3 regions of the Streptomyces sp. NPDC051662 genome follow, and region 3 is predicted to be linked to each of the others. Evidence: riboswitches for the same ligand, from Rfam matches in the RefSeq annotation. Region 3 holds a riboswitch; each other region holds the start of a gene.
What was found. Region 3 has a riboswitch for thiamine pyrophosphate ahead of AB0M67_RS17865 (thiamine ABC transporter substrate-binding protein). Riboswitches for the same ligand answer to the same signal wherever they lie in the genome.
Positions count from the first base shown of each region.

Region 1: it holds a riboswitch for thiamine pyrophosphate, as region 3 does, so the genes downstream of both, thiO (glycine oxidase ThiO) here and AB0M67_RS17865 (thiamine ABC transporter substrate-binding protein) in region 3, are expected to answer to the same signal.
Region 2: it holds a riboswitch for thiamine pyrophosphate, as region 3 does, so the genes downstream of both, thiC (phosphomethylpyrimidine synthase ThiC) here and AB0M67_RS17865 (thiamine ABC transporter substrate-binding protein) in region 3, are expected to answer to the same signal.

Region 1 covers NZ_JBFAZD010000002.1:340,272-349,930, forward strand. Annotated here, with positions in the region: gene AB0M67_RS04200 (hypothetical protein) at 1-389, opposite strand, end outside; gene metF (methylenetetrahydrofolate reductase [NAD(P)H]) at 441-1,358, opposite strand; gene thiE (thiamine phosphate synthase) at 1,560-2,210, opposite strand; gene AB0M67_RS04215 (Rv2175c family DNA-binding protein) at 2,308-2,673, opposite strand; gene AB0M67_RS04220 (FAD-dependent oxidoreductase) at 2,778-3,941, opposite strand; TPP riboswitch at 4,191-4,304, shown strand; gene thiO (glycine oxidase ThiO) at 4,302-5,501, shown strand; gene thiS (sulfur carrier protein ThiS) at 5,498-5,698, shown strand; gene AB0M67_RS04235 (thiazole synthase) at 5,702-6,499, shown strand; gene pknB (Stk1 family PASTA domain-containing Ser/Thr kinase) at 7,011-8,915, shown strand; gene AB0M67_RS04245 (deoxyribonuclease IV) at 8,920-9,659, shown strand, end outside.
Region 2 covers NZ_JBFAZD010000004.1:201,205-210,863, reverse strand. Annotated here, with positions in the region: gene hisC (histidinol-phosphate transaminase) at 1-219, opposite strand, end outside; gene AB0M67_RS08650 (LacI family DNA-binding transcriptional regulator) at 588-1,700, shown strand; gene AB0M67_RS08645 (metallophosphoesterase) at 2,152-3,252, shown strand; gene AB0M67_RS08640 (hypothetical protein) at 3,400-4,245, shown strand; gene thiC (phosphomethylpyrimidine synthase ThiC) at 4,417-6,258, opposite strand; TPP riboswitch at 6,251-6,396, opposite strand; gene AB0M67_RS08630 (YibE/F family protein) at 6,468-7,934, shown strand; gene AB0M67_RS08625 (SsgA family sporulation/cell division regulator) at 8,017-8,451, opposite strand; gene AB0M67_RS08620 (helix-turn-helix domain-containing protein) at 8,553-9,323, opposite strand; gene AB0M67_RS08615 (DUF5326 family protein) at 9,624-9,659, opposite strand, start outside.
Region 3 covers NZ_JBFAZD010000009.1:279,289-288,947, reverse strand. Annotated here, with positions in the region: gene AB0M67_RS17885 (Rossmann fold nucleotide-binding protein) at 1-555, shown strand, start outside; gene AB0M67_RS17880 (nuclear transport factor 2 family protein) at 889-1,320, shown strand; gene AB0M67_RS17875 (ABC transporter ATP-binding protein) at 1,269-2,351, opposite strand; gene AB0M67_RS17870 (iron ABC transporter permease) at 2,351-3,964, opposite strand; gene AB0M67_RS17865 (thiamine ABC transporter substrate-binding protein) at 4,042-5,163, opposite strand; TPP riboswitch at 5,242-5,367, opposite strand; gene rlmN (23S rRNA (adenine(2503)-C(2))-methyltransferase RlmN) at 5,415-6,527, opposite strand; gene AB0M67_RS17855 (phosphatidate cytidylyltransferase) at 6,700-7,770, opposite strand; gene frr (ribosome recycling factor) at 7,770-8,327, opposite strand; gene pyrH (UMP kinase) at 8,455-9,234, opposite strand; gene tsf (translation elongation factor Ts) at 9,391-9,659, opposite strand, start outside.

The DNA.
Region 1 (9,659 bases), on a different contig from region 3:
GCCGGGTACGCGGCCGTCGCGGGTGGCTCCGGGTCGTACGCCACCGGCTCGTACTCCAGGTCCGAGACCTCAAGCGCGGGCTCGCGCTCCTCCGCCTGCCGGCTCCCGGCCTTGCGGCGGCGGCTCGCGCCGGGGCTGCCGCCTATCGCCCAACCCGTCGAGAATCCGCGGCGGAAGGACAGCGTCACATACGTCTGGCCGACCGCGAACGCGACCGCGCCCAGCGCGATGACATATATGGAGGGGATCAGTACGCCGAGGACGACGCCCATGAAGCCGGAGAAGGCGAGCAGCCGCCAGCGCAGCCGCGCCTTGTACTGGAGCAGTACCTCACCGAGCAGCCACAGCGCCACGATGCCGAACGCGATGTAGAGGACCGTCCAGCCCATGCCCGCCCCTCTCCTGGGCCCACCGCCCCGGGACAGGGCGGGTACGGCCGGTCACGACTGCTCGTGCAGTCCGAGATTCTCGTAGATTTCGAGCGTCGCCGTGGAGTTGTTGAGTGTGATGAAGTGCAAGCCGGGGACACCCTCGGAGAGCAGTTCGGCACAGAACTCCGTCGCGAACTCGATGCCAATGGAGCGTACAGCGGCGGGATCCTCCTTGACCGAGAGGATCCGCTCTTTCAGCTCGGGAGGGAAGACCGCGGTGGAGAGCTGCGGCAATCGCTCCAGCATCTTCACACTGGTGACCGGCATGATTTCCGGAATGATCGGCGTCTCGCAACCGGCGGTGGCGACGCGGTCGCGCAGCCGCAGATAGCCCTCGGGGTCGAAGAACATCTGCGTGATCGCGTAATCGGCGCCCGCGCGGCACTTGTTCACGAAGTGCCCGACGTCGGTCTCCCAGTCGGTGGAGCGCGGATGCATCTCGGGGAAGGCCGCCACTCCGACACAGAAGTCCCCTGACTCCTTGATCAGGCTGACCAGTTCGGAGGCGTAGCGCACACCGTCGGGGTGCTTGATCCACTCGGCCATGGGGTCGCCGGGCGGATCGCCCCGTACGGCGAGGATGTTACGGATCCCGGCGTCGGCGTACTGCCCGACCATGTTGCGCAGTTCGGCGACGGACTGGCCGACGGCCGTGAGGTGCGCGACCGGTGTGAGCGTGGTGTCGGCGGCGATCCGCTCCGTCGCCCTGACCGTGCCCGCGCGGGTGGAGCCGCCCGCGCCATAGGTCACGGAGACGAAGCTCGGGGCGACCGCCTCGATCCGGCGCAGTGCGTTCCAGAGGTTCCGCTCGCCCTTCTCCGTCTTGGGCGCCCAGAACTCGAAGGAGAACGAAGTCTTGCCGGTCGCGAGCAGATCACGCACGGTCAGCGCGTGATCCGATCTGGTCGAAGCTGTACCTAGGGCCATATGTGCAGGCTATCGAGGGTGTGCCGGTCCCCCAACCGGAGGCGGGGCTTTTGGCTGGATTGCCGGGTAAGTGGCCACACTCCCTCACGCTCCGTTCCCATACGGCGAACCGCCGTCCTCCGCGCGTGAACACCGCCGTCATCCGGCGTACAGCCGCCCTTCACACTGCCGTCATTCGCACCGCCGTCATTCGCACCGCCGTCACACGGCACGGTCCCGCACCCGCTTCGCCAGGGCCGCGGTCGCCGCCGCCGGGTCGTCGGCCTCGGTGATCGCCCGTACGACGACGACCCGGCGCGCACCGGCGTCCAGCACCTCGTCGAGATTGGCCGCGTCGATCCCGCCGATCGCGAACCAGGGCCGCTCCGTGGCACGGGACGCGGCGTACCGCACCAGTCCCAGCCCCGGCGCGTGGCGCCCCGGCTTGGTGGGGGTGGGCCAGCAGGGGCCCGTACAGAAGTAGTCCACGCCGGGCTCGGCGACCGCCGCGTCCACCTCGGCCTCGGCATGGGTGGAACGGCCGATCAGCGGGGCGTCCCCGAGGATCGCGCGCGCGGCGGGGACGGGCAGATCGCCCTGTCCCAGATGCAGCACGTCGGAGCCGATGGCATGGGCCACATCGGCGCGGTCGTTCACGGCGAGCAGCCGGCCGTGCCGACGGCAGGCGTCCGCGAAGACCCGGAGATGGTCCAGCTCCTCGGCCGCCTCCATGCCCTTGTCGCGCAGTTGCACGATGTCCACGCCCGACGCGAGTACCGCGTCGAGGAACTCGGGGAGATCCCCCTGCCGCTTACGGGCGTCCGTGCACAGATAGAGCCGGGCGTCGGAGAGCGACGCGGAAGCCGTGGACATGGAAGATCCCCCCGTGGTGTTGGGTCGGCGGTGCGCGGCGGCCGGCCCACGACCGGACGGTCGTACGGGGCCGCCGCGCACCGCGGATGGTGATGTCTCAGACGGCGAGCGCCTGGGCCCGGCGCTTCACCTCCGTGCCGCGATTCTCACTGAGCGCCTGCGCGGGCGTGCCCGGCAGCGTGGGGTCGGGGGTGAAGAGCCACTCAAGCATCTCTTCGTCGGTGAAGCTGTCGTCCCTCAGGAGCGTCAGGGTGCCCGCGAGCCCCTTGACGACCTTGTTGCCGTCGATGAAGGCGGCGGGCACCTGGAGCGTCCTGTTCTCGCCGCGGCGCACCGCGATCAGCTGGCCTTCCTTCACCAGCTGCCGCACACGCGTCACCTCGACATCGAGCTTTTCCGCGATGTCCGGCAGGTGGAGCCAGGCGGGGACGAGAGCATCGATCTTTGCGTCAATCTCGGTCACAAGGACAAGCGTGCCATCCCGGACTGACAGACGGTAGCCGAGGAGCCCCAATCGGGCCGCCGCCCCGGCGGGGCCGGGGGCCCGGGACGGGCTCCCGCCCGAGGTCAGAGGGCGGCTTCGCGCAGCGGTACGGACGGGTCCGCGGTCCGCTCGGGGTCCAGCCGCGCGCCCGCCTCGATCAGCTTGCGCCCCTGGGCCAGATCCCGGGGCCTGCCGACGGCCAGCAGCGCGGTCGGCAGGCCGTCCCGCAGCCACACCACCGACCAGGCGCTCTCGGCCGGATCGCCGCGCCACACCAGGGTGTCGCCGGCCGCGTGGTGGCCCGCGTACTGCACGAAGCGGCCGAACTGCTCCGACCAGAAGTACGGCACGGGGTCGTAGACCGCGTCGGTCTCGCCGGTCACCTGCGCGGCGACCGTGCGCGGCCCCTGGAGCGCGTTGTCCCAGTGATGTACGAGCAGTCGCTCTCCGTAACGGGCCGAGGGGAACGAGGCGCAGTCACCGACCGCGTACACCTCGGGCAGCGAGGTCCGCAGCCGCTCGTCCGCCACGATGGCGCCGTCCTGGCCCAGCTCGATGCCCGATCCGGCCAGCCAGCCCGTCGCGGGCCGCGCGCCGATGCCCACGACCACCGCGTCGGCGGCCAGCCGCCGGCCGTCGGCGAGGATCACCGCGCCCGGTTCGACACCGGCCACCGGGGCGTCCGTCAGCAGTTCGGCCCCGCACTCCGGGTACCAGCGGGTCATGGGCGCGGCGATCTCGGCGGGCAGGACGCCCGCGAGCGGCCGGTCGGCCGCCTCCACCACGGTCACGGCGCAGCCCGCCTCCCGGGCGGCGGTGGTGAACTCCGCGCCGATCCATCCGGCGCCGACCACCACGACCCGCTGTCGTCGGCCGAGTACCGGACGCAGCCGCTCCGCGTCGTCCAGCGTGCGCAGCAGATGGACCCCGGGCAGCGACTCGGTGCCCGGCAGACCGATCGGTTCCGCGCCGGTCGCGATGACCAGCACGTCGTACGGGACGGGCCCGCGCGCGGTGTCCAGTTCCCGTGCGCCGGGGCGCAGTCCGGTGACATCGAGCCCGAGCCTGAGCCGGACGGAGAGCGCCGTGAAATCGATGTCGAAGGCCGAGCTCTCGGCCTTGCCCAGCAGGACCGCCTTGGAGAGCGGCGGCCGGTCGTACGGCGGATGCGGCTCGGCGCCGAGCACCGTCACCGGGCCGCCGAAGCCCTTCTCCCGCAGGGCCACCGCGGTCTGCACCCCCGCCATGCCCGCGCCGACGATGACCACCCGCGGCTGTCCCGCCGCTGCCGGCTCCCGCTGTCCCTGCTGTCGCTCGCTCACCCGATCACCTTAGACAGCCCGCCTCACACAAGCTGACGGAACATCCGTCGGAGGCCGCCCTTCACGCCCGTGTCCCCGCCCCTCGTACCCGGCGGCGGACGAGGCCGTCCAGTGAACGGGCCACCGCCATCGCTCCCTTACAAGGCGGAGGACAGGGCGTTAGTCTGGCTTTCGACACTACCTCGCGGGAGTCCGGACGCACCGGGCTGAGAGGGAGGCTGAGGCGGCCTCCGACCGTACGAACCTGATCCGGGTCATGCCGGCGAAGGGAGGGGCTGGACGCCCATGCAGTCACCCCATCAAGGAACCGGTACGGGCTCCGACGTCCTCGTCATCGGGGGCGGGCTCATCGGCCTGGTCACCGCCTGGCGCGCGGCGGGGCGCGGGCTGCGTACCGCCGTCACCGACCCCGAGCCGGGCGGCGGCGCGGCGCGGGTCGCGGCGGGGATGCTCGCCGCCGTCACGGAACTCCACCACGGCGAGGAGACATTGCTCGGCCTCAACCTCGCCTCCGCCGCGCGCTACCCGGACTTCGTCGCCGAACTGGAGGCGGCGAGCGGCCGGGACACCGGCTATCGCGCCTGTGGCACCCTCGCGGTCGCCCTGGACACCGACGACCGTGCCCAGCTGCGTGAACTGCACGACCTCCAGCAGCGCTCGGGGCTGACGTCCCAGTGGCTCACGGGCCGCGAGTGCCGACGTCTGGAACCGATGCTCGCGCCGGGCGTCCGCGGCGGTCTGCGCGTCGACGGCGACCATCAGATCGATCCCCGCCGCCTGGCCGCGGCCCTGCTGACCGCGTGCGAACGGGCCGGGGTGGTCTTCCACCGCGGCCACGCCGACCGGCTCTCCGTCGTACGCGACCGGGCCACCGGCGCCGTCCTGGCCGACGGCCGCGCGCTCACCGCGGACCAGGTGGTACTGGCGGCCGGCAGCCTCAGCGGCCGGCTCGGGGGCGTACCGGCCGATGTCCTGCCGCCCGTACGGCCCGTCAAGGGCCAGGTCCTGCGGCTGACCGTGCCCGGTACGTACGCGCCCTTCCTCTCCAGGACGGTCCGGGCCGTGGTGCGCGGCAGCCACATCTATCTGGTGCCGCGCGAGAACGGCGAACTGGTCGTCGGCGCCACCAGCGAGGAACTGGGCTGGGACACCACGGTCACGGCGGGCGGAGTGTACGAACTGCTGCGGGACGCGCACGAACTCGTCCCCGGCATCACGGAACTGCCGCTCACCGAGACCCTCGCCGGGCTGCGTCCCGGCTCACCGGACAACGCGCCGCTGCTCGGGCCCACCGCGCTGCCGGGGCTGTCCCTCGCCACCGGCCACTACCGCAACGGGGTCCTGCTCACACCCGTCACCGGCGACGCGATGGCCGCGGTGCTGACGACCGGTGAGCTTCCCCCGGAGGCCCGCGCCTTCTCCCCGTCGCGTTTCTCCTCGCGCCGCTCACCCGTCGCGGCCATCCCTCAGGAGCAGCCCGTATGAACATCTCCGTGAACGGCGAGCCCCGCGAGCTCGCGCCCGCCACCACCCTCGACGTCGTGGTCGCCACGCTCACCCCGGCGCCCTCGGGGGTCGCCGCGGCCGTCAACGAGACGGTCGTCCCGCGCACCCGCTGGTCGGGCACACCACTCAGCGACGGCGACCGCGTCGAGATCCTCACCGCGGTCCAGGGGGGCTGAACCATGGCCGACGATCCGCTGACCATCGGCTCCACCACGTTCGCCTCCAGGCTGATCATGGGCACGGGCGGCGCGCCCAGCCTCGACGTGCTGGAACGGTCCCTGATCGCCTCCGGTACCGAACTCACCACGGTCGCGATGCGCCGCATCGATCCCGCGGTACACGGCTCCGTCCTGTCCGTACTCGACTCGCTGGGCATCCGCGCGCTGCCCAACACGGCGGGCTGCTTCACCGCCGGCGAGGCGGTACTCACGGCGCGGCTCGCCCGCGAGGCGCTCGGTACGGACTGGATCAAGCTGGAGGTCGTCGCGGACGAGCGCACGCTGCTGCCCGACCCCATCGAACTGCTCGACGCGGCGGAGACCCTGGTCGACGACGGCTTCACCGTCCTGCCGTACACCAATGACGACCCCGTGCTCGCCGCGAAGCTGGAGGACGTGGGGTGCGCGGCGATCATGCCGCTGGGCTCGCCGATCGGCTCCGGGCTCGGCATCCGCAACCCGCACAACTTCGAGTTGATCGTGGAGCGGGCGGGGGTGCCGGTGATCCTGGACGCGGGGGCGGGTACGGCGTCGGACGCGTCGCTGGCGATGGAGCTGGGATGCGCGGCGGTGATGCTGGCGTCGGCGGTGACGCGGGCGCGGGAGCCGGTACTGATGGCGGAGGCGATGCGGTACGCGGTATCGGCGGGCCGGCTGGCGTGGCGGGCGGGCCGGATGCCGCGGCGGCGGATCGCTTGGGCGTCGTCGCCGGTGGAGGGGGTGGCGTCACTGGACAGGGAGAGGCCGGCGTTCCCCTAGAGGCGGGGGCGCCTCCCGGCGGGGGGTTCGGTGCGCCTTCGGCGCGGTGCGCCGTCCGGCGGGGGGCGGGGTGCGGTGCGCCTTCGGCGCGGGGTGCGTTGTGGTGCCGGGGGCCGGGGCCTCCGGAGGTACATGTCCGGACGGCATGATTTACGGCGCGACTCCGCCCAGTCGATGGTTCGGGCGTCCGTGCGCCACAAATCACGCTTTAGTGTCCGGACACGCACCTCCTACGACCCCGACCCCCTCCCCCGGTGGTCCGCCTCGCGCACGACCGGGCCAGTCCGTGACGGGCGGTGAAGGGGGGCGCGCAGGGGTCGTGTCCGGGACGTAGAGCGTGATTTGTGGCGCGCGAACGCCCGCATCTAGACGTCCGGCTGCTGCGCGCCGTAAATCATGCAGTCCCGGATGCGAGCCCGGAGCGACCACCGGCAACCACCCGCACCCGAAAACCGGCCCCAGCCGAAACGCACCCCGGAAACCGCTCCCCGCAGATCGTAGACTCGGGCGCGTGGATACGAGCCTCAAAGACCCCATCGTCGGGCGCGTGCTCGACGGCCGCTACCGCGTGGACGCGCGGATCGCTGTGGGCGGTATGGCCACGGTCTACCGGGCCGTCGACACCCGGCTCGACCGGGTCCTCGCCCTCAAGGTGATGCACCCCGCCCTCGCCGCCGACGTCACCTTCGTCGAGCGCTTCATCCGCGAGGCCAAGTCGGTGGCCCGGCTGGCGCATCCCAATGTCGTCGCGGTCTTCGACCAGGGCGCCGAGGGCGCGTACGTCTATCTGGCGATGGAGTATGTCGCGGGGTGCACGCTGCGCGATGTCGTGCGGGAGCGTGGGGCGCTTCGGCCGCGGGCCGCGCTGGACATTCTGGAGCCGGTGCTGGCCGCGCTGGGGGCCGCGCACCGCGCGGGGTTCGTGCACCGGGACATGAAGCCGGAGAACGTGCTGATAGGGGACGACGGCCGGGTCAAGGTCGCCGACTTCGGACTCGTGCGGGCGGTCGGCGATGTCACGAACACCACCGGGAGCGTCCTCGGAACGGTGTCGTATCTGGCGCCCGAGCAGATCGAGGACGGCGCGTCGGACGCCCGCGTCGATGTGTACGCCTGCGGGGTCGTCCTCCACGAGATGCTGACCGGTGCCAAGCCGCATGGCGGGGACACCCCCGCGCAGGTGCTCTACCGGCATCTGAACGAGGACGTGCCCGCGCCGTCGGCCGCCGTGCCGGGGCTCGCCGTCGAGCTGGACGAACTGGTCGCGGCGGCGACCGCCCGTAACCCCGAGACGCGGCCCGCCGACGCGGTGGCGCTGCTCGCGATGGCGCGGGAGGCACGGGCCGCGCTGACCGACGCGCAGTTGGACGCCGTACCGCCGCGGGCCAGGCCCGAGCCGGCCGACGGGGCCGACGCCCTCAGCCGTACGACGGTGATTCCGCGCATCCGGCCCGTCGAGGAGGAGGACGAGACGCCGAACCGCACCAGCCGGCTGGAGACGGCGCCTCCGGCGGGCCGCCGGTTCGTCATGCCCCGGCGGGGCGTCGTCGCGGCGGTGGTCGCCGTACTGCTGGTGCTCGGTATCGGTACGGGTGTCTGGTACATCAATTCCGGACAGTTCACGCACGTCCCCTCGGTGCTCGGCCGGAGCGAGCAGGAGGCGAGGAAGCGGCTCGCCGACGCGGGCCTTGAGGTGAGGGTCACCAGGGACTTCAGCGACGCCTTCGACCGCGGCACGGTCATGGGCAGCGACCCCGAGCCCCGCGCGCGTATCCGCGGCAATGGCTCGGTGACGATCGTGATCTCGCGCGGCCCGGAGATCGTCAAGGTCCCGGATCTGGAGAGCATGCCGCTGGGCGAGGCCCGGCGGGCGCTGAAGAACGCCGGGCTGGCGGCCGGGGTCGTCACACGAGAGTTCGACGACAACATCCGGCAGGGCGCCGTGATCGGTTCGACCCCGGCGTCCGGGAGCGAGGTACGGCCGGATTCCGGGGTCGCGCTCCTGGTGAGCAAGGGCAGCCCGGTCGATGTCCCCGATGTGACCGGTGAGTCCGTTGAGGACGCCACCTCGGAGCTGGAGGGCGAGGGGCTCAAGGTCAAGGTCGCGGCGGAGCGGGTGAACTCCGACGAGGACGCGGGGTCGGTCGCCCGGCAGTCCGCCGCCGAGGGTGCCCAGCTGGCCCGGGGCGAGACGGTCACGCTGACGGTCTCCAAGGGGCCGCGGATGATCTCCGTACCCGATGTCACCGGCAAGAAGACCGACGAGGCCACGCGGCTGCTGGAAGAGGCGGGCTTCGAGGTCACCGTCGACCGGGGCTTCCCCTTCCTGGGGGACACCGTGGGCAAGCAGTCGGTCGAGGGCGGCCGGCAGGCCCCCGAGGGCAGCTCCATCACCATCACGACCAAGGGGCTCTAGAAGTATGCGCAACCCTGTCGGCGGCCATGTCCCCGTGGCCGGCGGCCTCGCCTCGACCGGCCTGGCCTACGCGCGTGAGCTGGACGCCGAGACCGTCCAGGTGTTCGCGGCCAATCCGCGCGGCTGGGCGACGCCCCCGGGCAATCCGACGCAGGACGAGCTGTTCCGCGCGCGGTGCGCGGCGGAGGGCATCCCGGCGTATGTGCACGCGCCGTATCTGATCAACTTCGGCTCGCACACGGAGGCGACCGCCGAGAAGTCGGTGGAGTCCCTGCGGCACAGCCTGCGCAGGGGCCGGGAGATCGGCGCGCTGGGTGTGGTCGTGCATACGGGCTCGGCGACCGGCGGACGGCCGCGCGCCGTGGCGCTCGCGCAGGTACGGGAGCTGATGCTGCCGCTTCTCGACGAGCTGACCCATGACGACGATCCGTTCCTGCTGCTGGAGTCGACGGCGGGACAGGGCTTCTCGCTCTGCTCGCGGACCTGGGACTTCGGCCCGTACTTCGAGGCGCTCGACGCCCACCCCAAGCTGGGCATCTGTCTGGACACCTGCCATATCTTCGCGGCCGGGCACGATCTGTCGGGACCGCACGGGATGCGGCAGACGCTGGATCTGCTGGTGGAGACGGTCGGTGAGGGGCGGCTCAAGCTGATCCACGCCAATGACTCCAAGGAGGTGGCGGGCGCGCACAAGGACCGTCACGAGAACATCGGCGCGGGACACATCGGCGAGGAGCCGTTCCG
Region 2 (9,659 bases), on a different contig from region 3:
CAGCTCGTTCATCAGGCCGGTGCAGGCCATGTCCGGGTAGCGGTTGAAGACACCCGCGGCCGAGATCGCCTGCTCCATGACCCCGGGCAGCGGCGGATAGGGGTTCTCGTTGGAGGACAGCTTGTACGCGACGGGTCCGCCGGCCGCCGCGGGCTTGCCCGGCTTGTACGTGGGGATGCCGTCCAGCTCGGCACGCAGCTTGGGGCTCGTCTCACTCACCGCAGGTCCTCCTCGGCCGTTCACGGGTCCTTACATCTTCAATACTGCTCACCTTATGAGGATTCGGGGCCCCTGCGAATGGCGGGCACCGGGAAAGCCCCCAGGGGTGGGGCGCGCTCGCCTTCCCGGCGCGCGCCGGTGGCCTGCGCCGTGGCGCGCATCCCTCGTAGAGGTGAGTTGAGACCTCTTCGAAACATGGGCCCTTCGACAGGTCCATGCCGCTCCTTGCATGGCAGAGCAATGCGAAACCCATCAACCTCCTTTTTTCCAAGCTTGTTCATTATTTTTGATCATGCAGAAACGTGCCTGCTGCCGGGTGCATATGCGACCGGCCCCACCGCCCCTCAGCGCCCTACTATCGGCTCGCCATGACAGCAGCAGGGAAACACCAGGTGAGCCGGACGGACACAACCCGCCGGGGCAGCCGGCAAAGTCGGGCGGGCATCCGGGACGTAGCCGCCGCAGCCGGTGTCTCCATCACGACTGTCTCGGACGCGCTCAACGGCAAGGGACGGTTACCCGACGCCACCCGACGCCATGTCCGAGAAGTCGCAGAGCGCCTCGGCTACCGGCCTTCCGCCGCCGCCCGAACCCTCCGTACCGGCAAGTCAGGGCTCATCGGCCTGACCGTGACCACATACGGGGATGAACCTTTCACCTTCACCGAGTTCGCCTACTTCGCCGAGATGGCCAGGGCCGCGACCTCCGCCGCGCTCGCCCGCGGTTACGCCCTCGTCATCCTCCCCGCCACCTCCCGCCATGACGTCTGGTCGAACGTCGCCCTCGACGGCACCGTCGTCATCGACCCCTCCGACCACGATCCGGTCGTCACCGAACTCGTCCGCCAGGGCCTTCCCGTCGTCTCCGACGGCCGGCCCGCGGGCACCCTCCCCGTCACCGCCTGGGTCGACAACGACCACGAGGCGGCCGTCCTCGAACTGCTCGACCATCTCGCCGCGGCCGGAGCGCGCAGGATCGGCCTGCTCACCGGCACCACCACGGACACCTACACCCGGCTCTCCACCACCGCCTATCTGCACTGGTGCGAGCGCGTCGGCCAGGACCCGGTCTACGAGTCCTATCCCGCCCATGACCCGTGCGCCGGGGCCGTCGCCGCCGACCGGCTGCTGGCCCGTCCCGACCGCCCCGACGCCGTCTACGGTCTCTTCGACCCCAACGGCACCGACCTGCTCGCCGCCGCCCGGCGCTACGGGCTGCGCGTTCCCGAGGATCTGCTGCTGGTCTGCTGCAGCGAGTCCACGGTCTACGCCGCGACCGAACCGCCCATCACCACGCTCTCGCTCAAGCCGCGCCGTATCGGTACCGCCGTCATCCAGCTCCTGATCGACGCCATCGAGGGGATCGACAACGGCCGGCCGGTCGAGCAGGTGATACCGACCGAACTGATCATCCGGACCTCTTCCCAACGGCGGCCCCCGCGCACCACGGTCAGCGCGCCCCGGTCCCCCGCGGGCGACTGACCGGGGGCCGAGAGCTGAGGCCCGCCGAGGCCCGAGGACAACGGACGGTACGGTCCCCGGGCCTGTGGAGCGGTCCCGGAGACCTGTCGGGCGGCCCGGAGAACCGCCCCACGGTCCCGGAGATTCTCGGGCGGGCCCAACGACTCGCCGGAACAGACCCGGAGACTCGCCGAACACCCTCGACGACTCGCCGAACTGTGCCGGAGACTCACCGCCCCAGAGGCCGGAAGAAGGACCAGACCTTTTCGCAATTCGGGCGATCGGCGTGAAAACAGCCGTTGAACCCGAGGTCCCGCCGAATTCTCCCCCCTGGTGCGTCACAGAGCGGGAGCGGCGTTCCTATGATGGGCGCACGACACCACGGACCTCGTCCTACCTGCGATGGGCTCACCCCCATCCAGCCCGGCGGGCCCGAGAGGTGTACGGCGGCGCGACGGTGGTGGAGGGGTCGATGACACAGGGGGCCGGCGAGGGACCCGTGGTGCGGACGGCGACGTTGCGCGACTTCCGCGTACCGCCGTACGCGCAGGTTCCCGTGCAGTCCGGAGAGCCCGGACCGTCCGGCACACCGGCCGACGGCCCGTCAGGGCATCCCGGCAACGCGATCCCGGACCACGAACCGCCGGAGGGCTACACCCCCACCGAGCGCGACCTCCCGGTGATCAACCGCGGGGACACGGTCCAGGTACGGGTCGACGCCGTGGAGCCCTCGGCGCCCGACGGCCGCGGCCCGCTCTACGCCGTCGGCGATGTGCACGGCTATCTCGACGAACTGGTCGCCGCGCTGGCCGCGCAGGACCTCATCGACGCCGACGGCCACTGGGCGGCGGGCAACGCCCGGCTCTGGTTCCTCGGCGACTTCACCGACCGCGGCCCCGACGGCATCGGTGTCATCGACCTCGTCATGCGGCTCTCCGCGGAGGCGGCGGCGGCCGGTGGCTACTGCAAGGCCCTGATGGGCAATCACGAACTGCTGCTCATCGGCGCCAAGCGATTCGGCGACACGCCCGTCAGCTCAGGTGCGGGTACCGCCACTTTCCAGGCCGCCTGGCTGCTCAACGGCGGTCAGCGGACCGATATGGAGCGCCTCCAGGATGTCCATCTGCAGTGGATGTCCCGGCTCGACGCGGTTGTCGAGGAGGACGAGCATCTGCTGATGCACTCCGACACAACGGCTTATCTCGACTACGGATCCACCATCGAGGACGTCAACGACACCGTCCATCAGATCCTCACCCGCAATGACGCCGACGAATGCTGGGATTTGTTCCGTAAGCTCACCAAACGCTTCGCGTTCCGTGACGACGGCGGGCCGCAGGCCGTGCGCGAACTGCTTTCCCAGTACGGCGGACAGCGCGTCGTGCACGGACACAGCCCCATTCCCTATCTGCTCGGCGAAGTCGGTACAGAAGACGCTTCGGACGACGAAGGCGACACAGGCCCGCTGGTGGAAGGGCCGCACGTATATGCCGATGGACTTGCCATCGCGATGGACGGTGGGGTCACCATGGCGGGAAAGCTGCTGGTCGTACAGCTTCCGCTGGACGACTGAATCGATGTGTGACAGGTGAATTCCCGAAACCCCCTGTCACGCCCCGCCACAACAGCCCTACCATCGCCTTATCCGTAGCAGGCTCTCCTCCGTTTCCGCCAACTGCCCGTCCCACGCGGGCGAACCGGCCCTACGGAGCATCGGGGGATGCACATGAACAGCGCTCCACACCTGCTGAGCGAGGATCGCGCGGATTTCGAGCGAATCCTCGACGAGGCACTGCGCCAAACACATGACCGTGCGGAACTCGCCGCGGTCGGACAGCGGCTCACCAGCGAGCAACTGCGCACGATGGCCCTGAGCGCCACGGCGCTGATCACCACGTCCGCCGCCGCGGAGTACGAGCATTTCGCGAAGGTCCGCGAGGAATTCCGCTCACCGGCGCCCTCTTCCTCATCGGCCCACGACGTCGCCTCGACCCCGTCGGGGAGCGAGGCTCCGGACGCCGGCGCGGGGCTCATGGCCGTTGTCGCCGTGCTGGCGCCGGTACTCGGCGGCACCGCGGCGGTGATCTTCCTGCTTGTCGGCTACCTCCTCAAAGCGCTCAGCCCGCCGCCCGCCTTCGCCCGCAGCATGGTCGCGGTCGGATGGTTCTTCGCCGCCGTGACCGTCGTCGGCCTCCTGGTCGCCGCGGTCGGTCTGCTCGTCACGGCCCTGCGCAATACCGCGACCCAGCTTCCTGCCGAGGACTCGTGGGGCGGCGAGTTGCCCGACGAGGTGGCCCGCGCGCGAGAGGCCTGGCGCCAGGCCCTGCTGGAGCGCGGCATCCTGCCCTTCCTGCGGGCGGCGTTGGCCGACCCGAGCGCCGGCACCCCGGCCGCCCCGCCCGTACCGCGCCAGACACCGCCGGCGAAGCACCTGCCCAAGATCGGCTACAGCCGCCCGGACTTCTCCAGCCCGGACGAGGGCTCGACCGACGGCAGGCGTCCGACGTTCAGCAGCCCGGACTTCTCCAGCCCCGACTTCGGCGGTCCGGAGCACCGGCCGGAGTAGCCCCCGGCCGGTGCTCGGTCCACGCGACGCCTCGACCGCGGAAGCGCCCCGGTGAAAGACGCCCCAGCGACAGGGGTCCCGGCGACGGACACCCCGGCCATGGACGCCCCAGTGAAAGACGCCCCGACGACCGACGCCCTGGTGCCAGACGCTCTGGTGACGGACGCTCGCTCAGTCCGCGAGCGGCAGATACACCCGGTTGCCCGCCGCGGCGAACTCCTTGGACTTCTCCGCCATGCCCGCCTCGATCTCGGCGGGCTCCATCCCGGCGGCCTCCGTCCCGGCCGACTCCATCTCACCGCCGTGCCTGCGCCTGATGTCCTGCGAGATCTTCATCGAGCAGAACTTGGGGCCGCACATCGAGCAGAAATGCGCCGTCTTCGCCGGTTCGGCCGGCAGGGTCTCGTCATGGAACTCCCGTGCCGTGTCCGGGTCGAGGGCCAGATTGAACTGGTCCTCCCAGCGGAACTCGAACCGCGCGTCGGACAGCGCGTCGTCCCACTCCTGCGCCCCCGGATGCCCCTTGGCGAGGTCCGCCGCATGCGCCGCGATCTTGTATGTGATGACCCCGGTCTTCACATCGTCGCGATCCGGCAGTCCGAGGTGCTCCTTGGGCGTGACGTAGCAGAGCATCGCCGTGCCCCACCACGCGATCATCGCCGCGCCGATGCCGGAAGTGATGTGGTCGTACGCCGGGGCCACATCGGTCGTCAGCGGGCCGAGCGTGTAGAACGGCGCCTCCTCGCAGATCTCCTGCTGAAGGTCGATGTTCTCCTTGATCTTGTGCATCGGGACATGCCCCGGGCCCTCGATCATCGTCTGTACGCCCAGTCGCTTCGCGGTCGAGTTGAGCTCGCCCAGCGTGCGCAACTCGGCGAACTGCGCCTCGTCGTTGGCGTCCGCGATACAACCGGGCCGCAGGCCGTCACCCAGGGAGTACGTCACGTCGTAGGCCGCGAGGATCTCGCACAGCTCCTCGAAGTTCTCGTATAGGAACGACTCCTTGTGGTGCGCGAGACACCAGGCGGCCATGATCGAACCACCGCGCGAGACGATCCCCGTCTTACGACGGGCCGTCAGCGGCACGTAGCGCAGCAGCACTCCGGCGTGCACCGTCATGTAGTCGACGCCCTGCTCGGCCTGCTCGACGACCGTGTCCTTGTAGATGTCCCAGGTCAGCTCCTCGGCCTTGCCGTCCACCTTTTCGAGCGCCTGGTACAGCGGGACGGTGCCGATGGGGACGGGGGAATTACGCAGCACCCACTCCCGGGTGGTGTGGATATTGCGGCCCGTCGAGAGGTCCATGACCGTATCCGCGCCCCACCGCGTCGCCCAGGTCATCTTCTCCACCTCCTCCTCGATGGAGGAAGTGACGGCGGAATTGCCGATATTGGCGTTGACCTTCACCAGGAACCGCTTGCCGATGATCATCGGCTCGATCTCCGGGTGATTGACGTTGGCAGGCAGTACGGCCCGCCCGGCGGCGATCTCCTCACGGACGACCTCCGGGGATACGTTCTCCCGGATCGCGACGTACTCCATCTCCGGGGTGATGTCACCGCGCCGGGCATACGCGAGCTGCGTCACCGGCTGCCCGTCCCGGCTCCGCCTGGGCTGGCGCGACCGGCCGGGGAAGACCGCGTCGAGTCCCCGCAGATCGGTCGATCCGCTCCGGAGCAGCCCCCCGCGCGGGGAGGTGTGCTTGAGCCCGTCGTCCTCGGGACGGACCGGTCGGCCCGCGTACTCCTCGGTGTCACCGCGACCGATGATCCAGTTCTCGCGCAGCGGTGCGAGACCCCGTCGTACGTCGGTTTCGACGCCGGGATCGGTGTACGGACCCGACGTGTCGTACAGCGTCACGTCCTTGCCGTTGGTGAGATGCACTTGGCGGACCGGCACCTGGAGGTCCGGGCGTGAACCCTGGACGTATCCCTTGTGCCAGCCGATGGACTTTCCGGTCTCGCTCGGATTCCCCGAGTCGGAGGCAGACGGATGTGTGTCCTGAACGGTCATGAGACCTACTCCCTACGCCGGCATTACCCGGTAACAGGTTCAGCGGTCGGCGCAGCGCAGGTGTCCGGGGAAGTACCCCCGGGACCACACAGTCAGCGCCCTCTCAGCCCGGTGCTCCGAGCTCCCGCGTGTGCAAAGGTTGCCTCCACGCTAGCGTCATATCCGGCGTGCTGAACAGAGGGCCTCTTCCTTCTTGCGATGATCGGTCGGTGACCCCTCCCCAGCAGACTCACGAAGCGCACGGCCACTCGCACAGCCATGGGCCGGCCGCTCCGGTCTCCCAGCACCTCCGCAAGGTCATCGCGGCGGTCCTGATTCCGTTCGCGGCAGCTGTGGCCGTCGGGCTGGCCGTGCTCTGGCCGGGCAGCGCCCCGGCCCATGAGCGCACCGGTGTGGGCTTCGACCGGCAGACGGAACAGGGCCAGGTCGTACGGATCGAACGGGTCGACTGCAAGGACGTCAACGCCTCCCAGCTCCCGTCGACGGGCGACCTCACCAAGCCCCAGGGGCGTGAGGCGCAGCAGGCGGAGACCGGGGAGTGCAAGAAGGCCACGGTCGAGGTCACGACTGGCAAGGAGAAGGGGCGTACCTTCATCGAGGTCGTCCAGCCGGACGCGCCCCGGCAGTTTCACGTGAAACAGGGTGTCGTGGTGGCATACGCACCCGATGCACCGCGGGATCTCCAGTACTCCGTTACGGACGTGGACCGTAAGTTCCCGCTGACGCTGCTGGCCGGGATCTTCGCGCTCGTCGTGGTCGTGGTGGGGCGGATGCGCGGCATCATGGCGCTGGTCGCGCTCGTCGCCTCGTTCGCCATTCTGACGCTCTTCATCCTGCCCGCGATTCTGCAGGGATCGAACCCGCTGATCGTGGCGGTCGTCGGGGCCAGCGCGATCATGCTGATCGCCCTCTATCTCTGCCATGGCCTGACGGCGCGTACCTCGGTCGCGGTCCTGGGCACGCTGATCTCGCTGCTGCTGATCGGACTGCTGGGGTCGGTCTTCATCGGCTGGGCGAGCCTGACCGGCAATACCGATGACAACACCGGGCTGATCCATGGCCTGTATCCCGAGATCGATATGAGCGGTCTGCTGCTGGCAGGCGTGATCATCGGTTCGCTCGGCGTGCTGGACGATGTGACGGTGACCCAGACCTCGGCGGTCTGGGAGCTGCGTCAGGCGGATCCCTCGATGGGGCCACGCGCGCTCTACCGGGCGGCCATCCGGATCGGCCGGGACCATATCGCCTCGGTGGTCAATACGCTCGTCCTCGCCTACGCGGGCGCGGCGCTGCCGCTTCTGCTGCTCTTCTCGATCGCGCAGTCGAGCATGGGAACGGTCGCGAACAGCGAGCTGGTGGCGGAGGAGATCGTCCGGACCCTGGTGGGCTCGATCGGCCTGGTCGCGTCGGTGCCGGTCACGACGGCGCTGGCGGCGCTGGTGGTCTCCTCCGACCGGCAGGCCCCGGAGGCGCCCGCCACGGCACCGTACCCGGCGCCTACGGGGCCGGGCCCCGGGGCGGCTTCCCCGTCCGGACCGGATTCCGCACCCGGCCAGGGCCCAGTGCCTGGACCGGGTTCATCGCCTGGACCGGGCCCAGCGGCGTCCCTCTCGGTGCCGGGACAGAACGCGCTGACCCGCAAGCTCGGTGGCAGGGGACGCCGGCGCAAGAAGTGACCACGCGGGGCCGGACGGCCGGTCAGCCGTCAGCCGGGTCAGCCGGGCCGACAGGGCAACGAGGTCTGCCAGGTCAACCGGGTCAGCCGGCGTTCTCCTCGGCGAGGATGCGGCCGAGTGCCTCCTCCAGATTGCCCTCGAAGTCACTGAGCGTGCGCTCCTGACCGAGCGGAACCAACCGGTCCGTACGGTCGAGGAAGGCCACCAGCGGCGCCGCGCTGACCCGGAAGAGGGCGTGGTCGTCGCCGACCTGGAGCCGCATATGGACGTCGGAGAGGTCCTCCGGAGTGGTCGGCGCGATATGCACATCGCCGTCCCCACTGGGCGTGTTGATTCCGTCGAGCAGCAGCTCACGGCCGAAAGTCCAGGTCACGGGGGCATCGCCGGGCAGATGGAAGGTCATCCGCACGGCATAGGGATCCCTCATCTCGTAGTGGAGTTCCACCGGGATTCGGAACGAGAGCTCCTCGGAGACGAGGAAGCTCATCAGGACCTCGGCCTGGACCGACTCGCGCATCGTGTACTCCGGAGTAGATGAAGCAGTGGCTGGGAATGATCCCGTGGATCCCCTTGACGCAATCGTGCTGTAAGCGCTAGCAGATCACAAGGAGTAATTTTTCAGATACTGATAGAGAAGGCGAGAGAGCTCGCCAGTGATTCGATCTCTCTACGTAACCGTTCGATCGCCGGAAGCAGTCGCTCCTGTTGATGGAGTGGTACGGAAATGGCCACTGAGCCCGCGGTGACTCCGGCCTGGATCGGTACGGCCGCGCAGACGGTACCGAGCCGGTACTCCTGGCGCTCCACCACCGGCTCGGCCGGTCCCAGCGAGCCGAGGCGCGCCAGCAGCGTCCCGCGGTCCGGCACGGAGTAGGGCGTGAGCGGGCGGACGGGATAGCGGTCCAGATGATCGCGGCGGGATTCCTCGTCGAGCCGGCTGAGCAGACACTGGCCGAGCGCGTGCGCGTGCCCCGTCTCACGGATGTCCGCGCCATGGGCGACCGCCGGGGCCGCGGGGCTGTCCGCCACGGAGACGAGATCGATCTCACCGTCGTCGTAAACCGCGAAGTACACCGGGACGCCGGTCGCCTCATGCCATCGGCCGAGCGATTCGGTGATCTTGCTGCGACGATTCTGCTGGCCGTCACCGTGTGCCAGCCGCTGTACGGCGTCGCCGAGGAGAAAGACGCCCTTCTCACGGCGGAGATAGCCCTCGTGGGCCAGCGTGCGCAGCAGGTGGTAGGCGGTGGGAAGCGGCAGTCCGGCCTCGCGTGCGAGCTGCTTCGCGGGAGCCCCGTCCGGATGGGAGCCCGCCGACTCCAGCAGTCGCAGCGCCCGCTGTACCGAACCGATCAGAGTCGGGGCTGTGGTACGTGCAGCTGTGGCCATAGGTCACCCCCAGGCGTGCTGACGGGCGCGAGCCCGCCCGCGGGGGCCGCCCCCGCGCGCCCGCCGCACCCCTGAGGGAACCGAGGGACCGAAGGAACCTTGGGGCGGACCCGAGGAACCTTGAGGCCCCGCCCAGAAAAATCGCACAAACCAATGGTCAGAGCGATCGTCAATGCTGTTTTCCCAGGGCGCGGCAGTGGTTTGCCACTCTAGGGGCAGGCCGGGGTGAGGGATGGTTTCCCCTTCACCTTTCCCTCGCGCGGGCTAACGGCCGTTCGAGCCGGGAGCCCGCCGGGGCCCCTACCAGTCGCCGCGTGACGAGGAGGATGAGGAAGA
Region 3 (9,659 bases):
ACCGGCGGCGGCCCCGGCGCCATGGAGGCCGCGAACCTCGGCGCGTACGCGGCCGCCCACCCCGACGACATGCTGGACGAGGCGCTCGGCATCCTCGCGAAGGCGCCGTCGTTCGTCCCCTCCATATCCGACTGGGCACAGGCCGCCTTCGACATACGTACGCGCTGGCCCAAGGGCGAGGCGTCGGTCGGGATCCCCACCTGGTTCTACGGTCATGAGCCGCCCAACGCCTTCGCGGCGCACATCGCCAAGTACTTCGCCAACGCCACCCGCGAGGACGGCCTGCTGGCACGCTCCAACGCGGGAGTGGTCTTCCTGCCGGGCGCGGCGGGCACGGTCCAGGAGATCTTCGACAACGCGACGCCGAACTACTACGAGTCGCGTGGCGAGCCGACCCCGATGGTCCTGGTCGACCGGGCCCACTGGACGGAGCGGCTGCCTGCCTGGCCGCTGCTGACGGCGCTCGCGCGAGAACGCCGGATGGAGTCCCGTATCGCGCTCGTCGACACGGTGGACGAGGCACCGGCGGCGCTCGCCCGGCTCGCGGCGGGCTGAGAAGCGGGCCTGCCGACGGTTCGGGCGAGCAGTGCGGCCGGCCGTTCGTAGGAACGGTCCCGGTCCCACTCCGTACGCACCCACTCGCGTCCCTTGCGCCCCATCTCCCGGGCGGTCCCGGGGTCGCGGAGCAGCGCCACGAGCCGGTCCGTGATCTCGTCGGTGCGGCCGGGCACCGCGGCGCAATGACCCGCGAGGTAATCGACGCGGCGGCGCGCCACGCGGCAGGGTCGTCCTCGTCGGGCCCGTACGGGCCCGGCGCGAACACAAGGAGACGACGAGATGACCGACAGCGCGGCCACCCTCCGTACCGACCACACCGGCACCGGCCGCATGGACACCGACCACACGGGCACCGACCGGACCCGCGCCACCGTCCAGGAGCTGCTGCGCCGCATAGCGGAGGGCGATCCCGGCCGGATCGCCGCCCTCTTCGCGGAACGGGTCGACTGGCGGATCGCCGAGAACCCCGCCGTCCCATGGCTCCGGCCGCGCGCCATCCGCGCCGATGTCGCGGACCACTTCCGTGAACTGGCCGAGGGCCAGACCCCCGATCCGGCCGCGGGTTCGGTCGACGCCCTCGTCGTGGAGGGTACGGAGGCGATGCTCAGCGGCACGCTCGCGGGGACCGTACGGACCACGGGCAAGGCGTTCCGCTCACCCTTCGCGATGCGGCTCACCGTCGAGGACGGCCTGATCACCGGCTATCGCGTCTACGAGGACAGCTTGGCCATCGCCGCCGCCTGCACGCCCGGTCGGTCCTGAGCGGCCAGTACCACCACCTCCTCGACGGCGAAGGCGACCCCCACCTCGGCGCCCTCCTCCGGCGCGTCGCGCAGCCCGCACTCGGCCTCGATGTCCGGCGCGCCGACGGGTCCGTCGGGCTGTAGCAGTACGGTGACGCGGCCACCCGTGAACGTACGCGCCCCGACCGTGCAGCGCAGCCCTTCGCCGGGGGCCACGAGACGTACGCCGGCGGGCCGTACCAGTACCGTCCGCTCGCCCTGGGCCGATCCGCCGGGGACCGGGATCCCGCCCCAGACCGTGTCGGCGAGCGCGCCGCTCACCGTCGCGTCCACGACATTGCCGAAGCCGAGGAAGCGCGCGACGAAGGCGGAGGCGGGCTGCTGCCAGACCTCCAGCGGCGTGCCGGTCTGGGCGATGCGGCCGTCGCGCATCACCACCACCCGGTCGGCGAGCGCGAAGGCCTCGCCCTGGTCATGGGTGACGGCGAGCACGGTCGTACCCAACCGTCCGAACAGGCCGCGCAGTTCGACCACGAGCCGTTCGCGAAGGCCCCGGTCCAGCTGGCCGAGCGGTTCGTCCAGCATCAGCAGCCGCGGGCTCGGCGCGAGCGCGCGGGCCAGCGCGACCCGCTGCTGTTCGCCGCCGGACAGCTCGGCGACGGCCCGGCGGCCGGCCCCCGGCAGTCCGACGAGGTCGAGCAACTCCTCGACCCGGCGGGCCTGTTCGTCCCGGGCGGCGCCGCGCATCCGCAGCCCGAAGGCGACATTGCCGCGCACGTCACGCTGTGGGAAGAGCTGATGGTCCTGGAACATCAGGCCGACCCCGCGCCGGTGTACGGGTACCCCCGACTGGTCGGCGCCGTCGAGCGCCACCCGTCCGCCGGCCGGCTCCTGGAGCCCGGCGACCACCCGCAGCAGAGTCGATTTGCCGCTGCCGCTCGGCCCGAGCACACAGACGATCTCGTGCTCGGCGATCTCCAGATCCACCGCGTCGAGCGCGGTGCGGGCGCCGAACCGTACGGTCACGTCCGACAGGGTCAGCAAGGCCATCAGAACTCTCCCGAGCGGTCGGTACGGATACGTTCCAGCGCCAGCAGCGACACCGCGCACACCACCATCAGGACCGTGGAAAGGGCCATCGCCTGCCCGTAGTTCAGCTCGCCGGGCCGCCCCAGCAGCCGCGCCACGGCCACCGGCAGCGTCGGCCGGTCCGGTCGCGCGATGAAGACCGTCGCGCCGAACTCGCCGAGCGAGACGGCGAACGCGAATCCGGCGGCGACCAGCGACGCCCGCCGTACCATCGGCAGATCCACCTCCCGCCAGGCGCGCAGCGGCGACGCCCCGAGGACGGCCGCCGCCTCGCGCAGCCGTCCGTCCACCGCGCGCAGCACCGGCAGCATCGTCCGTACGACGAAGGGGACCCCCACCAGCGCCTGGGCGAGCGGCACCAGGATCCAGGAAGCCCGCAGATCCAGTGGCGGCTTGTCGAGCGTGATCAGGAAGCCGAAGCCGACGGTCACGGCCGAGACCCCGAGCGGCAGCATCAGCAGCGCGTCGAGGCCCCGTACGAGACGGCCCGCGCGCCGGGTGAGCGCGGCGGCGGCCAGTCCGCCCACCACCAGCGCGATGGCGGTCGCGACGAGCGCGTACCGCAGGGAGTTCCAGACCGCCTCCAGCGGCGGTACGAGGAAGGTGCCGCCGCTGGAATCCACCGAACCGAGGGCCCGGTAGTAGTCGAGTCCGTACCCGCCGGAACCGCTCAGGGAGCGTTCGACGAGGACCCCCAACGGCACCAGGATCAGCAGCAGTACGGTGCCGAGCACCCCGCCGAGCAGCGCCCACTGCCCGGCGCCGCGCGGCCGGTGGGCGGTCAGCGCGGGGTCGACCAGCCGCAGGGCGCCCTCCCGCTTCCGTACGGTCCACGCGTGCACCGCGAGGACCGCGCCGACCGCCGCGAACTGCACCAGCGTGAGCACGGCGGCGGTGGGCAGATCGAGGAGTTGCGCGGTCTGCCGGTAGATCTCCACCTCCAGGGTGGAGAAGCCGGGGCCGCCCAGGATCTGTACGACCCCGAAGGAGGTGAAGGTGAAGAGGAAGACCATCAGCGCGGCGGCGGCGACGGCGGGGCCGAGGGCGGGCAGGGTCACCCGCCACCAGGCCGCGAGCCGTCCCGCGCCGAGTACCCGCGCCGCTTCTTCCTGACGCGGGTCGAGCTGCGACCACAGGCCGCCCACCGTCCTGACGACGACCGCGTAGTTGAAGAAGACATGCGCGAGAAGGATCGCCCAGACGGAGGTGTCGAGCCGGGGGCCCCACAGCTCGTCGAGGAGTCCGCCGCGCCCGAGCAGCGCCAGGAAGGCGGTGCCGACGACCACCGTCGGCAGTACGAACGGGACGGTGACGACCGCGCGCAGCAGCTGTTTGCCGGGGAAGTCGAAACGTGCGAAGACATAGGCGCCCGGCAGCGCGATCAGCAGGGTGAGCGCGGTGGAGGCGAGCGCCTGCCAGGTGGTGAACCACAGGACGTCGAGGATGTCCGGGCGGGTCAGTACGTCCCCGATCCGGCCGAGCCGCCAGCCACCGTCCGTCTTCAGCCCCCGGCCGACGATCGCGGCCACCGGGTAGGCGAAGAAGACCGCGAAGAACGCGACGGGCAGGGCCATGAGGGCGAGCCGGACGGCGTTTCCGCGCCCCCGGCCCCGGCCGCGCCCCGACCGTCCTCCCCCTGGCGTCCTGGGTGTTACTTCACTACGAGTGAGGACCACGACTGGATCCACTGCTCACGGTGGGCGGCGATCGTCTCGGGCGCCACGGTCCCGGGGGTGTCGACGGTCGCGCCGAACTTCGTGAACAGCTCGGGCAGCGGGACGTCCTTGACCACGGGGTTGACGAACATGTTCAGCGGCATGTCCGCCTGGAACTTCTCCCCGATCAGGAAGTCCAGCAGCGCCTTGCCGCCGGCCTCGTTCTTCGCGCCGTCCAGCAGACCGGCGAACTCGGTCTGCCGGAAGCAGGTACCGGTGGCGACCCCGGTCGGCGCCTCCTCGGGCCGGGGCTCGGCGTACAGCACCTCGACCGGCGGGCTGGAGGCGTACGAGACGACGAGCGGCCGGTCGGCCTTGGCCTTCTTGCCGCCGGCTGAGCCGGAGAAGGTGTCGTTGTACGCCTGCTCCCAGCTGTCCACGACCTGGACGCCGTTGTCCTTCAGCTTCTTCCAGTAGTCCTGCCAGCCGTTGTCGCCGTAGCGCGCGACCGTGCCGAGGAGGAAGCCGAGGCCGGGTGAGGAGGTGGCCGCGTTCTCGGTGACGAGCAGGTTCTTGTACTGGGGCTTGATCAGATCGTCGAAGGACCGCGGCGGCGCGAGCTTCTTGTCCGCGAAGTACTTCTTGTCGTAGTTCACACAGATGTCGCCGGTGTCGATGGGGGTGACGCGGTTCTTGTCCTTGTCGAGCCGCGTGCTCTCCTCGACGCGGTCCAGGCCCTTCGCCTCGTACGGCGTGAACAGGCCGTTGTCGAGGGCACGGGACAGAAGGGTGTTGTCGACACCGAAGAAGACATCGCCCTGGGGCGAACCCTTCGTCAGGATCTCCTTGTTGAGTGCCTCACCGGCGTCGCCGCTCTTCAGCACCTTGACCGTGTATCCGGTCTCCTTGGTGAACTCCTTCAGCACGGCGGGCGAGGCGTTGAACGAGTCATGGCTGACGAGGGTGACGGTCTTCGACCGCGAACCGCCGTCGCCGGACGACGTGGAGCCGTCGGACCCGCCGCAGGCGGCGAGCGCCGAGACACCCAGCGCGGCGGCGAGCGCGCCGGCGGCGGCCCTTCTCGTACTGGCACGGGAACTGCTACGGGTACTGCTCACTGACTTTCCTCCTGGGATGTCCAGGAGAAGACGCGGCCCTGCCCGGAGTCCGGCCGGACTCCGGGCAGGGCGCTACAGCTTGAGTGGTGTCCGAACTTCCTACCCAGAATGACCTGGGCAAGGTTCAGAGGGTCTGCGACCGCTGCCCGCTCCCACGGACATGTGCCGCACTCTCAGCGCTGTGGCGCTCCCCTGTCGGAAAATATGCAAAGCGTTCAGGCCAAGGTTACCCCCTGGCGCCGTACGGGCTCCTACCGCTCCGAGGCGGCCAACTGTCCGCACGCTCCGTCGATCTCCTGGCCCCGCGTGTCCCGTACGGTCACCGGCACCCCATGGGCCGCGATCGCCTCGACGAACGCCTTCTCGTCCTCGGGGCGCGACGCCGTCCACTTCGAGCCGGGCGTCGGGTTGAGCGGGATCAGATTGACGTGCACCCGCTTGCCCTTGAGCAGCCGGCCCAGCCGGTCGCCGCGCCACGCCTGGTCGTTGATGTCGCGGATCAGCGCGTACTCGATGGAGACCCGGCGGCCCGACTTCTCCGCGTACTCCCAGGCGGCGTCCAGTACTTCCCGCACCTTCCACCGCGTGTTGACCGGGACGAGGGTGTCGCGCAACTCGTCGTCGGGAGCGTGCAGGGAGACCGCGAGCCGGCATTTGAAGCCCTCGTCGGCGAAGCGCAGCATCGCGGGCACCAGACCGACCGTCGAGACGGTGATCCCGCGCTGCGAGAGGCCCAGGCCGTCCGGCTCGGGGTCGGTCAGCCGGCGGATCGCCCCGACCACCCGCTTGTAGTTGGCGAGCGGCTCGCCCATACCCATGAAGACGATGTTGGACAGCCGCGAAGGACCGCCGGGGACCTCGCCGTCCCGCAGCGCGCGCATCCCGTCGACGATCTGGTGCACGATCTCGGCGGTGGAGAGGTTACGGTCAAGACCGGCCTGGCCGGTGGCGCAGAACGGGCAGTTCATCCCGCAGCCCGCCTGCGAGGAGATGCACATGGTGACCCGGTCCGGGTAGCGCATCAGCACCGACTCGACGAGGGTGCCGTCATGCAGCCGCCAGAGGGTCTTACGGGTGGTGTCGTCGTCGCACGAGATGTGCCGTACCACCGACATCAGGTCGGGCAGCAGCTCCGTGGCGAGCTTCTGGCGCGCGGCGGCCGGGATGTCGGTCCACTGCTCGGGGTCGTGCGCGTACCGCGCGAAGTAGTGCTGGGACAGCTGCTTGGCGCGGAACGGCTTCTCGCCGATCGCGGCGACGGCCTCGCGTCGCTCGGCGGGGCTGAGATCGGCGAGATGCCGCGGGGGCTTCTTGGCTCCGCGGGGCGCGACGAAAGTGAGTTCTCCGGGTGTCGGCGGGGCCATGAAAAACCAAATCTCCTCGGTGCGGCGAGGCCGGGCTCCCCCCGCCGTGGCGGGGGGTACGGCAGGGCTGTGCCGGTGCCGGGAGACCTCACGGGAACGGCTTCACAGCCGCGGGGCTCAAAAGGGCCCGCCACCCGTGAGTGGCGAGCCCTTTCAGGGTAACCGGTACCGCTCAGCCCGAGCCCACGAAGAGGACCAGCAGCAGCCAGACCACCGGCGCCGTGGGCAGCAGGGAGTCCAGCCGGTCCATGATCCCGCCGTGGCCGGGCAGCAGTGTGCCCATGTCCTTGATGCCGAGATCCCGCTTGATCATGGACTCGCCGAGATCACCGAGGGTGGCACTGGCCGCGACCGCGAGGCCCAGCAGCAGCCCCTGCCACCAGACACCGTCGTCGATCAGGAACTCCATGCAGAGCGCACCCGCCGCCATCGCGAAGACGACGGCTCCGGCCAGTCCCTCCCTGGTCTTGCCCGGGCTGATACGGGGCGCCAGCTTGTGCGTGCCGAAGCGCCAGCCGACCGCGTACGCGCCCGTGTCGCTGACGACCGTCAGCACGAGGAACATCAGCACCCGCCAGGGACCGTCGTGCGCCGTGAGCATCATCGCGACGAAGGTGGCCAGGAACGGTACGTAGAACGCGGCGAAGACCCCCGCCGTGACATCTCTGAGATAGCCCTCGGGCGGTTCCGTCATCCGCCAGATCAGCACCGCGAGCGCGGTGAGGGCCATCGCGACCCAGGCACCCTCCGCCCCCCGCGCGTATCCGGCGATGACCATCGCGGCGCCACCGACGGCCAGCGGGACGAGCGGTGCCTTGATGCCCTTCTTCTCATCGAGCCGTGAGGTCAGCTCCCACAGCCCGATCACCACCGCGATCGCTATGACACCGATGAAGACGGCCTTGACGATGAAGAGCGAGGCCGCGACCACCGCGCCGAGCCCGACGCCGACCCCTATGGCCGCACGCAGGTCACGTCCGGCCCGCTTCTTCGGCGGGGGAGGCGGAGGCGCTGCCATGGGCTCCTGCGGAGTCTTGTCACGGAACAGGGGGCCGCCCGGCCGGGCAGCCCCCCGGTCGTCACGCTGGTCCCCGTTGTCGACGGGTCCGTCGGGCACGATGGGCATGGGCCGAGTCTGCTGTGCGGGATGCTCATCGTACGCGGGACCCGCCGGGAGGGCCCCCGGGTCGGTCGGTCCCCAGTATCCGGCTGTCGACGAGGCTCCCCGGAAAGAGTCGTTCATCAGACTTCGAGCAGCTCGGCTTCCTTGTGCTTGAGCAGCTCGTCCACCTGCGCGACATACTTCGCGGTGGTGTCGTCGAGCTCCTTCTCGGCGCGGCGGCCCTCGTCCTCGCCGACCTCGCCGTCCTTGATCAGCTTGTCGATGGTCTCCTTGGCCTTGCGGCGGACCGCGCGGATCGAGATCTTCGAGTCCTCGGCCTTGGTCTTGGCGACCTTGATGAACTCCTTGCGGCGGTCCTGCGTCAGCTCGGGGAACACCACCCGGATGATGTTGCCGTCGTTGCTCGGATTGACACCGAGGTCGGAGTCGCGGATCGCCTGCTCGATATTGCGCAGCGCGCTCTTGTCGAACGGGGTCACCACGGCCATCCGCGCCTCGGGCACGGCGAACGAGGCCAGCTGGTTGATCGGGGTCAGGGCACCGTAGTAGTCCGCCACGATCTTGTTGAACATCGCCGGGTGCGCCCGCCCTGTGCGGATCGCGGCGAAGTCGTCTTTGGCGACCAGGACGGCCTTCTCCATCTTCTCCTCGGCCTCGAGGAGGGTCTCTTCGATCACCACTTGCTCCTGCGTGTCTTGAGTGGGCCCGGCGTACGAATCGGCCGGCGGAACCTGCGTCGCGTCTTGTCCTGCACGGTGTCCGACCGGCAGGGCTTTGTCCATCCCCGTATGGGGCAGCCCCGGATCAGCTCCGGGTGCCCTGGTCGCTCACGAGTGTGCCGATCTTCTCACCCTTGACCGCACGCGCGATATTGCCTTCCTTCAGCAATTCGAAGACGAGGATCGGCAACTTGTTGTCCTGGCACAGCGTGATGGCGGTCATGTCGGCGACACGGAGATCACCGGCGATCACCTCGCCGTACTCCAGGGCGTCGAACTTGACCGCGGCGGGATTGGTCTTGGGGTCGGAGTCATACACCCCGTCGACCCCGTTCTTCCCCATCAACAATGCCTCGGCGTCGATTTCCAGCGCGCGCTGGGCGGCCGTGGTGTCCGTCGAGAAGTACGGCATGCCCATACCGGCGCCGAAGATCACGACACGTCCCTTCTCCAGGTGACGCACGGCGCGGAGGGGGATGTAGGGCTCCGCGACCTGGCCCATGGTGATGGCGGTCTGGACACGGGAGTCGATGCCCTCCTTCTCCAGGAAGTCCTGGAGGGCGAGGCAGTTCATGACCGTGCCGAGCATGCCCATGTAGTCGGAGCGCGCCCGGTCCATGCCGCGCTGCTGGAGTTCGGCGCCCCGGAAGAAGTTGCCCCCGCCGATGACGACCGCGATCTGGGCGCCGTCACGGACGACGGCGGCGATCTCGCGGGCGATGGCGTGGACGACATCGGGGTCGACGCCGAGCGCTCCCCGGCCGGCGAACGCCTCACCGGACAGCTTCAGCATGAAGCGGCCGTGACCGTGGCCCCTGCCGTCGTCACTCTTGTTGCCGTCGTCGCTTGTGTCGGCCTGTTCCATGGAGATCTCCTCGTGCGCATACGAAGAAGGCCACTGCCGGGGTCCTCGCGGTTCCCTGTGCGGCAATGGCCTCCTCGTCAGATCTGCGGCCGCCCGGCAGGTACCCGGACGACTGCGTCAGACCCTATCGGGGTCTTCGGTTGATCGCGTACAGACTCAGACGCCGACCTTGATGCGCACGAAGCGCGTCAGGGCGACACCGGCCTCGTCCAGGATCTTCTGAACGGACTTCTTGTTGTCCTTGGCGAACGCCTGCTCCGTGACGACGACCTCCTTGAAGAAGCCGTTGACGCGACCCTCGACGATCTTCGGCAGGGCGGCCTCGGGCTTGCCCTCCTCGCGCGAGGTGGCCTCGGCCACGCGGCGCTCGTTCTCGACCGTCTCGGCCGGGACCTCGTCGCGGCTCAGGTACTTCGGGGCGAAGG